Regions from separate parts of the Aquipseudomonas campi genome, predicted to be linked through region 2. Evidence: predicted binding sites of a transcription regulator. Region 2 holds the regulator's gene; the other holds the start of a gene.

What was found. Region 2 encodes FliA, which starts transcription of late flagellar genes. Its sites were predicted from a motif close to CTAAAGTTTNNNNNNNNNNNGCCGNTAA; they were not measured.
Region 1: HNE05_RS17530 (methyl-accepting chemotaxis protein) is a predicted target of FliA. The motif match lies at 2,261-2,288, and genes of this name have one in related genera.

The regions. Positions count from the first base shown of each region.
Region 1 covers NZ_CP053697.2:3,796,149-3,800,206, reverse strand. Annotated here, with positions in the region: gene HNE05_RS17540 (ATP phosphoribosyltransferase regulatory subunit) at 1-820, shown strand, start outside; gene HNE05_RS17535 (adenylosuccinate synthase) at 876-2,171, shown strand; gene HNE05_RS17530 (methyl-accepting chemotaxis protein) at 2,325-4,058, shown strand, end outside.
Region 2 covers NZ_CP053697.2:1,988,210-1,992,267, reverse strand. Annotated here, with positions in the region: gene HNE05_RS09215 (protein phosphatase CheZ) at 1-337, opposite strand, end outside; gene HNE05_RS09210 (chemotaxis response regulator CheY) at 357-731, opposite strand; gene fliA (RNA polymerase sigma factor FliA) at 813-1,562, opposite strand; gene fleN (flagellar synthesis regulator FleN) at 1,559-2,392, opposite strand; gene flhF (flagellar biosynthesis GTPase FlhF) at 2,489-3,814, opposite strand; gene flhA (flagellar biosynthesis protein FlhA) at 3,827-4,058, opposite strand, start outside.

The sequences.
Region 1 (4,058 bases), 1.8 Mb from region 2:
CCCGATCCAGCTGGGCGCCGAGTTGTATGGCGATGCCAGTCCGGCCAGCGATGTGGAAGTCATCAGCCTGATGCTCGACATGCTCGAGCTGGCCCGCGTGCCGGATGTGCACATGGATCTCGGTCATGTCGGCATCTACCGTGGTCTGGCGCGCGCCGCCGAGCTGTCTGGCGAGGTCGAGCAGCAGCTGTTCGACGCCCTGCAGCGCAAGGCCGTGGATGAAGTGGCGGCGTTGACCGACAACCTGCCGGCCGCGTTGGCCTCCATGTTGCGCGCGCTGGCCGAGCTGTGTGGCGGGCGCGAAGTGCTGGAGCTGGCCCAGGCTTGCCTGGTCGATGCGCCGGCCGACGTGCATGCGGCGCTCGATGAGCTGGTGTCCATCGCCGACGAGCTGGAGTTGCGTTATCCCGAGTTGCCGCTGTACTTCGACCTGGGCGAGTTGCGCGGTTACCGCTATCACACGGGTGCGGTGTTCGCCGCGTTCGTACCGGGTGTCGGCCAGTCGATCGCCCAGGGTGGTCGTTATGACGATATCGGCGCTGATTTCGGTCGCGCCCGCCCGGCTACCGGTTTTTCCACCGACCTGAAAACCCTGGTTAGCCTCGGCGACATGCAGGTCGATGAGCCGGCGCCGGGTGTGTGGGCGCCGGACAGCCACGATATCTACCTGTGGCAAGCCGTGCAGCGCCTGCGTCGTGAGGGTGTGCGCGTGGTGCAGGCTCTGCCCGGTCAGGAAATTGCTGCTGCCGCCGAGGCCGCCTGTGATCGTCAGTTGCAGCTGTGTGACGGTCGTTGGCAGGTCGCGCCCCTGGCGTTCTGAATGATTTTCCGCCGGCTGCGGCCGGCATCGAGCTTCCGCAAAGAGGAAAAGTGTTATGGGTAAGAATGTCGTGGTCCTGGGCACCCAGTGGGGTGATGAGGGCAAGGGCAAGATCGTCGACCTGCTGACCGAGCACGTAGCGGCCGTTGTGCGCTACCAGGGCGGCCACAATGCCGGCCACACGCTGGTCATCGACGGCGAGAAAACCGTGCTGCATCTGATCCCGTCCGGCATCCTGCGCGAAGGCGTGCAGTGCCTGATCGGTAACGGTGTGGTGGTTGCTCCCGACGCCCTGATGCGCGAGATCACCAAGCTGGAAGAGAAGGGTGTGCCGGTGCGCGAGCGCCTGCGTATCAGTCCGTCCTGCCCGCTGATCCTTTCCTACCATGTAGCTCTCGACCAGGCCCGTGAAAAAGCCCGTGGCGCTGCCAAGATCGGCACCACCGGCCGCGGCATTGGCCCTGCTTACGAAGACAAAGTGGCGCGTCGCGGCCTGCGCGTTGGTGACCTGTTCCACCGTGAGCGTTTCGCCGCCAAGCTCGGTGAGCTGCTGGACTACCACAACTTCGTGCTGGTCAATTATTACAAAGAGCCGGCGGTGGATTTCCAGACCACGCTCGACGAGTGCATGGCTTACGCCGAGCTGCTGCGTCCGATGATGGCGGATGTGACCGCCACCCTGCATGACCTGCGTCGCGCCGAAAAGGACATCATGTTCGAAGGTGCTCAGGGTTCGCTGCTGGATATCGACCATGGCACCTATCCCTACGTCACCAGCTCCAATACCACGGCGGGCGGTACGGCCACCGGCTCCGGTTTTGGTCCCCTGTATCTGGACTACATCCTCGGTATCACCAAGGCCTACACCACCCGTGTCGGCTCTGGTCCGTTCCCGACCGAACTGTTCGACGAGACGGGTGCCTTCCTCGCCAAGCGCGGCCATGAGTTTGGTTCGACCACCGGTCGCGCCCGTCGCTGCGGCTGGTTCGATGCCGTGATCCTGCGTCGCGCCATCGAGATCAACAGCATCTCCGGCTTGTGCCTGACCAAACTGGACGTGCTGGATGGTCTGGAGTCGCTGCTGATCTGTACCGGCTACAAGGATGCCCAGGGCGTGCTGCTGGTCGATGCGCCGACCGATGCCGACAGCTACATCGGCCTGCAGCCGGTGTACGAGGAAATGCCGGGCTGGAGCGAGTCGACTCTGGGCGCCAAGAGCCTGGAAGAGCTGCCTCCGGCTGCGCGTGCTTACATCAAGCGCGTCGAGGAGCTGGTCGGTGCGCCGATCGACATCATCTCCACCGGCCCGGATCGCAACGAGACCATCGTCCTGCGTCATCCCTTCGCCTGATCGCTGTTGCGTTGACAGAAAGGCCGCTCTCGAGCGGCCTTTTTGCTTTTCGGCGCAAGCGGCCGGGCTGGCCTATACCTTGCTTTGGGGTACAGCTTTATTGCCCGCGGCCGATGCAGTGGCGTGGACATCTCTGGCGTAAGGAGTTGAGTCGTGTCCGTTCTTTTTTCGTTGTTGCGTAGCCGACTGCTGCGTCCGGTGTTCATTGCGCTCGGTGTCGCCATGCTGGTGCAGGTAGGGCTGGCCGTGTGGCTGACGCATGCCACGGTCGATGGACTGGTGCGTGAGCTGACTCAGCGCCTGGGTGGTGAGAGTCAGCGCCTGGCGGGTGAGCTGGGCAAGGCCGAGGAGGAGATGCGCGCTGGCATGGCGGCGCTTTCGGTCAATACACGGGAGCGCCTGGGCAGTGGTCTGTCGAGCCAGCTGAAAAGTGAGCAGGCGCAGTTGCGCCAGGTGCTGGAGGAGAGTCTCAAGCAGTCCGGCAATTCCATGGCGCAGCTCTTGGCTGGTGTGGCACCCAAGGCCATCTGGGATAACGATGCGCCGGCCCTGACCGCGTTCACGCGCATCGCCCAGCGCGATCCCGCCGTGTTGTTCGCTGTCTACTACGACGCGCAAGGCCAACGCCTGACCCGCAATTTCAATCGCAGCAGTGAACAGGTGCGCGAGCTGGTGGCAACCGGGCAGGGCAAGACACCGCTGGAGCGCCTGGTGGATGCCGCGTCGCGGGATCCGCGAGTACACATGGTTGAGGTCGATATCAATCCGATGGGGGCATCTATCGGCAAGATCCAGCTGGGCCTTTCCCTGGATGCGACTGAAAAGGAGCTGACGGCTCTGGATGGTCGTTTTGCTGCCTTGGTCGGGAATGCCGGCGAGCTGGTCGACAGCAGCCTGGCGGGCGCGGCGCAGGAGAGTGCTCAGGCCTTGCAGCAGCGCCTGCAGTTGGCCGAACAGGCGACTCAGGATATGGCGCGCAATGGCGGTGAAACGGTGCGGGCGGCTGCGGAAACCCTGCGCTGGCGCATCGCGGTGGGTCTGTTGGTGGTCGGTCTGCTGATGTTGGTGGTAGTGGCGCTGGTGCTCGGCTGGCGAGTGCTGAGCCGACTGCAGTTGCTGATTGCGGCGTTGCGGGATCTGGCGGCAGGCGAGGGTGATCTGACGCGGCGCGTGCAACTCGACAGTGCCGACGAGGTCGGTGATATGGCGGATGCGGTCAATCGCTTTATCGCCAAGCTGCAACCCATCGTGCGTGAGGCGGGCGAGGTGGCGCAGCGTACCGGCGAGGAAATCCGCAGTCTGACCCTGCGCAGTGCGTCCGCCGAGGCGGCGTCTGTCCGTCAGCGTGACGAAGTGGCGGGCAGCCTGCAGGCGTTGGAGGAAATGGCGGGTGACGCTCAGGCGGAAAGTCGGGCCATGCATGATGCCCAGCAGCGGGTGCTGGCGATCCGCCAGGCGGCCCATGAAAATGCCGCCATTGCCAGGAAAGTCGGCGGCTTGATCGAGGCGCTGGTGGCGCGGGTGGATAGCGGCTCAGCGGTGATCGAGCGTCTGGCCCAGCAGAGCGAGCAGATCGAGGTGGTGCTGACGGTCATACGCTCGATTGCCGAGCAGACCAATCTGCTGGCGCTGAACGCGGCCATCGAGGCGGCGCGTGCTGGCGAGAGTGGTCGCGGCTTTGCCGTGGTGGCGGACGAAGTGCGCGCGCTGGCCAGCAAGACCCAGCAGTCCACCGGTGATATCCAGGCGCACATCACCGCGCTGCAGCAGGGGGCGCGTGAGGCGGTGGCGGTGATTGGTCAGGCGGGTGAGCAGGCGGCTGAAGGGTTGCAGGCGCTGCGCGACAGTGCGCGCCTGCAGCAATCGGTGCAGGCCTCGGTGGATGAG
Region 2 (4,058 bases):
CCAGCGGCGCGCTCTGCTCGACCAGATCCATGGTGCGGTTGGCCGCTTTCTCGGTCATCGTCACTACATAGGAGAGCCGTTCAGTAGCATCACTGATCTGCGAGATTTCCTGAGCGTGGGGATTACCGGGATCGATCTGAAAATTGACGATGGCGTTGTGCAATTCCCGCGTCAGCCGGCCAACTTCCTGATACAGGCCACGGTCGCGGGTCTGGTTGAGTTCGTGAATGAGTTGTACGGCTTCGCCAAAACGGCCTTTTTCCAGGCTGTCGACAAGTTGCGTTGCATGCATCTTCAGGGTCGATTCAAGCTCGCCCAGGGAGTCATCGTGTGCCATAGCGCCCTCGTGGCGAACATCAGCCATTAACCCGCTCGAAGATCTTTTCGATCTTCTCCTTCAGCACCTGAGCCGTGAACGGCTTGACCACGTAGCCATTCACCCCGGCCTGCGCGGCCTCGATGATCTGGTCACGCTTGGCCTCGGCCGTCACCATCAGCACCGGCAGGGTTTTCAGGCGATCGTCGGCACGCACCGCGCGCAACAGGTCGATGCCGGTCATGCCGGGCATGTTCCAGTCGGTCACCAGAAAGTCGAAGCTGCCACTCTGCAGCATCGGCAATGCGGTCACCCCGTCATCCGCCTCGGCGGTATTGGTAAATCCCAAATCACGCAAGAGGTTCTTGATGATCCGTCGCATCGTCGAGAAGTCATCAACGATGAGGATTTTCATGTTCTTGTCCAAGTCGACCTCCGTACAGTCTTAAACGTCACCGGCCCCCGGAGACGCCGCAATCATGAAACCGGTAGCCCTTCAGCTGGCCCGCCACTCACCCAGACGCGCACGCAAACGTGCGGCGCACTGGCTGTGCAGTTGACTGACACGGGACTCACTGACTCCCAGGACCTCACCGATTTCCTTGAGATTCAGTTCTTCGTCGTAGTACAGCGCCAAAACCAGGCGTTCGCGCTCCGGCAAGTTGGCGATGGCTTCAGCCAGCGCCGACTGGAAGCGCTCGTCTTCCAGCTCATGCAGGGGTTCGGTCTGGGTGCTCCCGGTGTCTTCATGCATGCCGCCATGTTCACCGTCCTGCATCAGGTCGTCGAAACTGAACAGGCGGCTGCCCAAAGTGTCGCCAAGAATGCCGTAGTAATCCTCGAGACTCAATTGGAGTTCGGCCGCAACCTCTTGATCTTTAGCGTCTCGACCCGTGCGGGCTTCAATCTTTCTGATTGCGTCGCTGACCATGCGGGTGTTGCGGTGTACCGAGCGCGGTGCCCAGTCGCCCTTGCGCACCTCGTCGAGCATGGCGCCACGGATGCGGATACCGGCGTAGGTTTCGAAACTGGCGCCCTTGCCTCCGTCATATTTCTTCGAGGCTTCGAGCAGGCCGATCATGCCGGCCTGGATCAGATCATCCACCTGAACACTGGCCGGTAGCCGTGCCAGCAGATGGTAGGCAATACGCTTGACCAGCGGCCCGTAGCGCTCAATCAGCTGGTGCTGGGAATCCTGCGCCTGCGCCTTGTTGTACATACGGAGTCCACTGGCTGCTGCTGTCATACCGCCGTTCCCGCGATCGGTTGCTGCACCAAACGTTCGACGAAAAACTCCAGATGGCCGCGCGGGTTGGCCGGTAAGGGCCACGTGTCGACTTTCTGGGCGATCGCCTTGAACGCCAGTGCGCACTTCGAGCGCGGGAAAGCTTCATAGACCGCGCGCTGCTTCTGCACGGCCTTGCGGACTGACTCGTCGTACGGCACGGCACCCACGTATTGCAGGGCCACATCGAGGAAACGGTCAGTCACTTTAGTCAGCTTAGCAAAGAGGTTGCGACCTTCCTGCGGGCTGTGGGCCATATTGGCCAGAACACGGAACCGACTCATGCCGTAATCGCGGTTGAGCAGCTTGATCAGGGCATAGGCGTCGGTGATCGAGGTCGGTTCATCGCAGACCACGACTATCACTTCCTGGGCGGCGCGAACGAAGCTGACCACGCCATCACCGATGCCGGCAGCGGTATCGATCACCAGCACGTCGAGGTTGTCGCTGATGTCGCTGAAGGCCTGGATCAGGCCGGCATGCTGCATGGGCGTCAGTTGCACCATGCTCTGCGTGCCGGAAGCGGCCGGCACCACACGAATGCCGCCGGGCCCCGGGATTAGTACGTCCTTGAGGTCGCACTCGCCGGATATCACGTCGGCCAGGGTGCGCTTGGCCGTGAGGCCAAGCAGCACATCGACGTTGGCCAGGCCGAGGTCGGCGTCCATCAGCATGACCCGACGGCCGAGATCGGCCAGCGCCAGTGACAGATTCACCGACACGTTGGTCTTGCCGACGCCACCTTTGCCGCCGGTCACTGCAATCACCTGTACGGGATGCAAACTACCCATGTTTTCTACACACCTTGTCTTGCCTGGACTGGGCTGATCGGGCAACTACACCGACCTTTCCTCAACACTAGATCGCCTTGACCGCTACTGCCTGCCCTAACCCGCCCGCCTGGCCGGATTGTGGTACAGACCGGCGAATACATCTGCCATGGCTTCTTCGCTCGGATCTTCCGTGGTTTGCAGGCTGACGGCGCGACTCACCAACTGGTGGCTGCGCGGCACCTGCACATCGTCCGGAATCTTCGGCCCATCAGTCAGATAGGCTACCGGTAGATGCTGGCTGATAGCCAGCCCTAAAACTTCGCCAAGGCTGGTGGCTTCATCCAGTTTACTCAGGATGCAACCGGACAGACCGCAGCGCTTATAACTATGGTAGGCCGCCTTGAGCACTTGGCTCTGGCTGGTGGCGGCCAGCACCAGGTAATTTTTGGCATTCACGCCGCGCCCTGCGAGGCTTTCCAGCTGCATGCGCAGAGCCGGATCGTTGGCTGGCAGGCCGGCGGTATCGATCAGCACCACGCGCTTGCGCGCCAGCGGTGCCAGAGCTTGAACCAGCGACTGGCCCGGATCGACCTGAGTCACCGACACATTGAGGATACGCCCGAGAGTCTTCAGCTGCTCCTGGGCACCGATGCGGAAGCTGTCCATACTCACCAGGGCAATGCTCTGCGAGCCGTATTTGAGTACGTAGCGCGCCGCCAGCTTGGCCAGGGTGGTGGTCTTGCCCATGCCGGCCGGGCCAACCAGGGCGATCACCCCACCCTCTTCCAACGGCTCGACTTTCGGCGTCTTGATCGCGTGGGCCAGATGCGCCAGCAGCATGCGCCAGGCCTGGCGCGGTTCGGCCACCTTGCCGACACGTTCCAGCAGCGCCTTGGACAGCTCAGCGGACAGGCCCATGCGCTGCAGGCGACGCCACAGATTGGCCTGTTGCGGCTTGCGGGTCTGCAGCTGGCCCCAGGCAATCGAGCCCAGCTGCACTTCGATCAGTTCACGCAGGCCATGCAGCTCAAAGCGCATGGCATCGATGGCGCCCTGGTCGGCGCTCGGGCGAGCAGCCACGGGGGCCGCCTGCGGGGCTGCCGGGCGCTGCGGTTTGACCATCGAGGCCGGCAGCTCCGGGGCAATGATCGATTCGTTGGCGAACAGCTGGCGATCCTTGCGCTCATCGGCACTCGCCCGGCTGCTCAGGTCGGCCTGGGCAGTGGCGATCTTCGCCTGGGTCTTGCGCAGCTCGGCTTCCAGCGCCGGGTTGGGCTGGCGCACCGGCTCGGCCGGCAGCTGATAGTCCAGCGCGGCAGTCAGCTCGACACCGCCGGCCACCCGACGGTTGCCGATGATGGCAGCGTCGGCGCCCAGCTCATCGCGCACCAGTTTCATGGCTTGACGCATATCGGCGGCGAAGAAGCGTTTGACTTGCATGGCTTAGAACCCTCAGTTCTGGCCGACCGTGGCAACGATCGTGACCTGCTTGTTATCCGGTATTTCCTGATAAGCCAGGACATGCATGCTGGGTACCGCGAGCCGCGCAAAACGCGAGAGCATCGCCCGAACCGGGCCGGCTACCAGCAGGATCACCGGTTTGCCGAGCATTTCCTGGCGCTGCGCCGCTTCCACCAGGGAGCGTTGCAGCTTTTCGGCCATGCCAGGTTCGAGGAGGATGCCA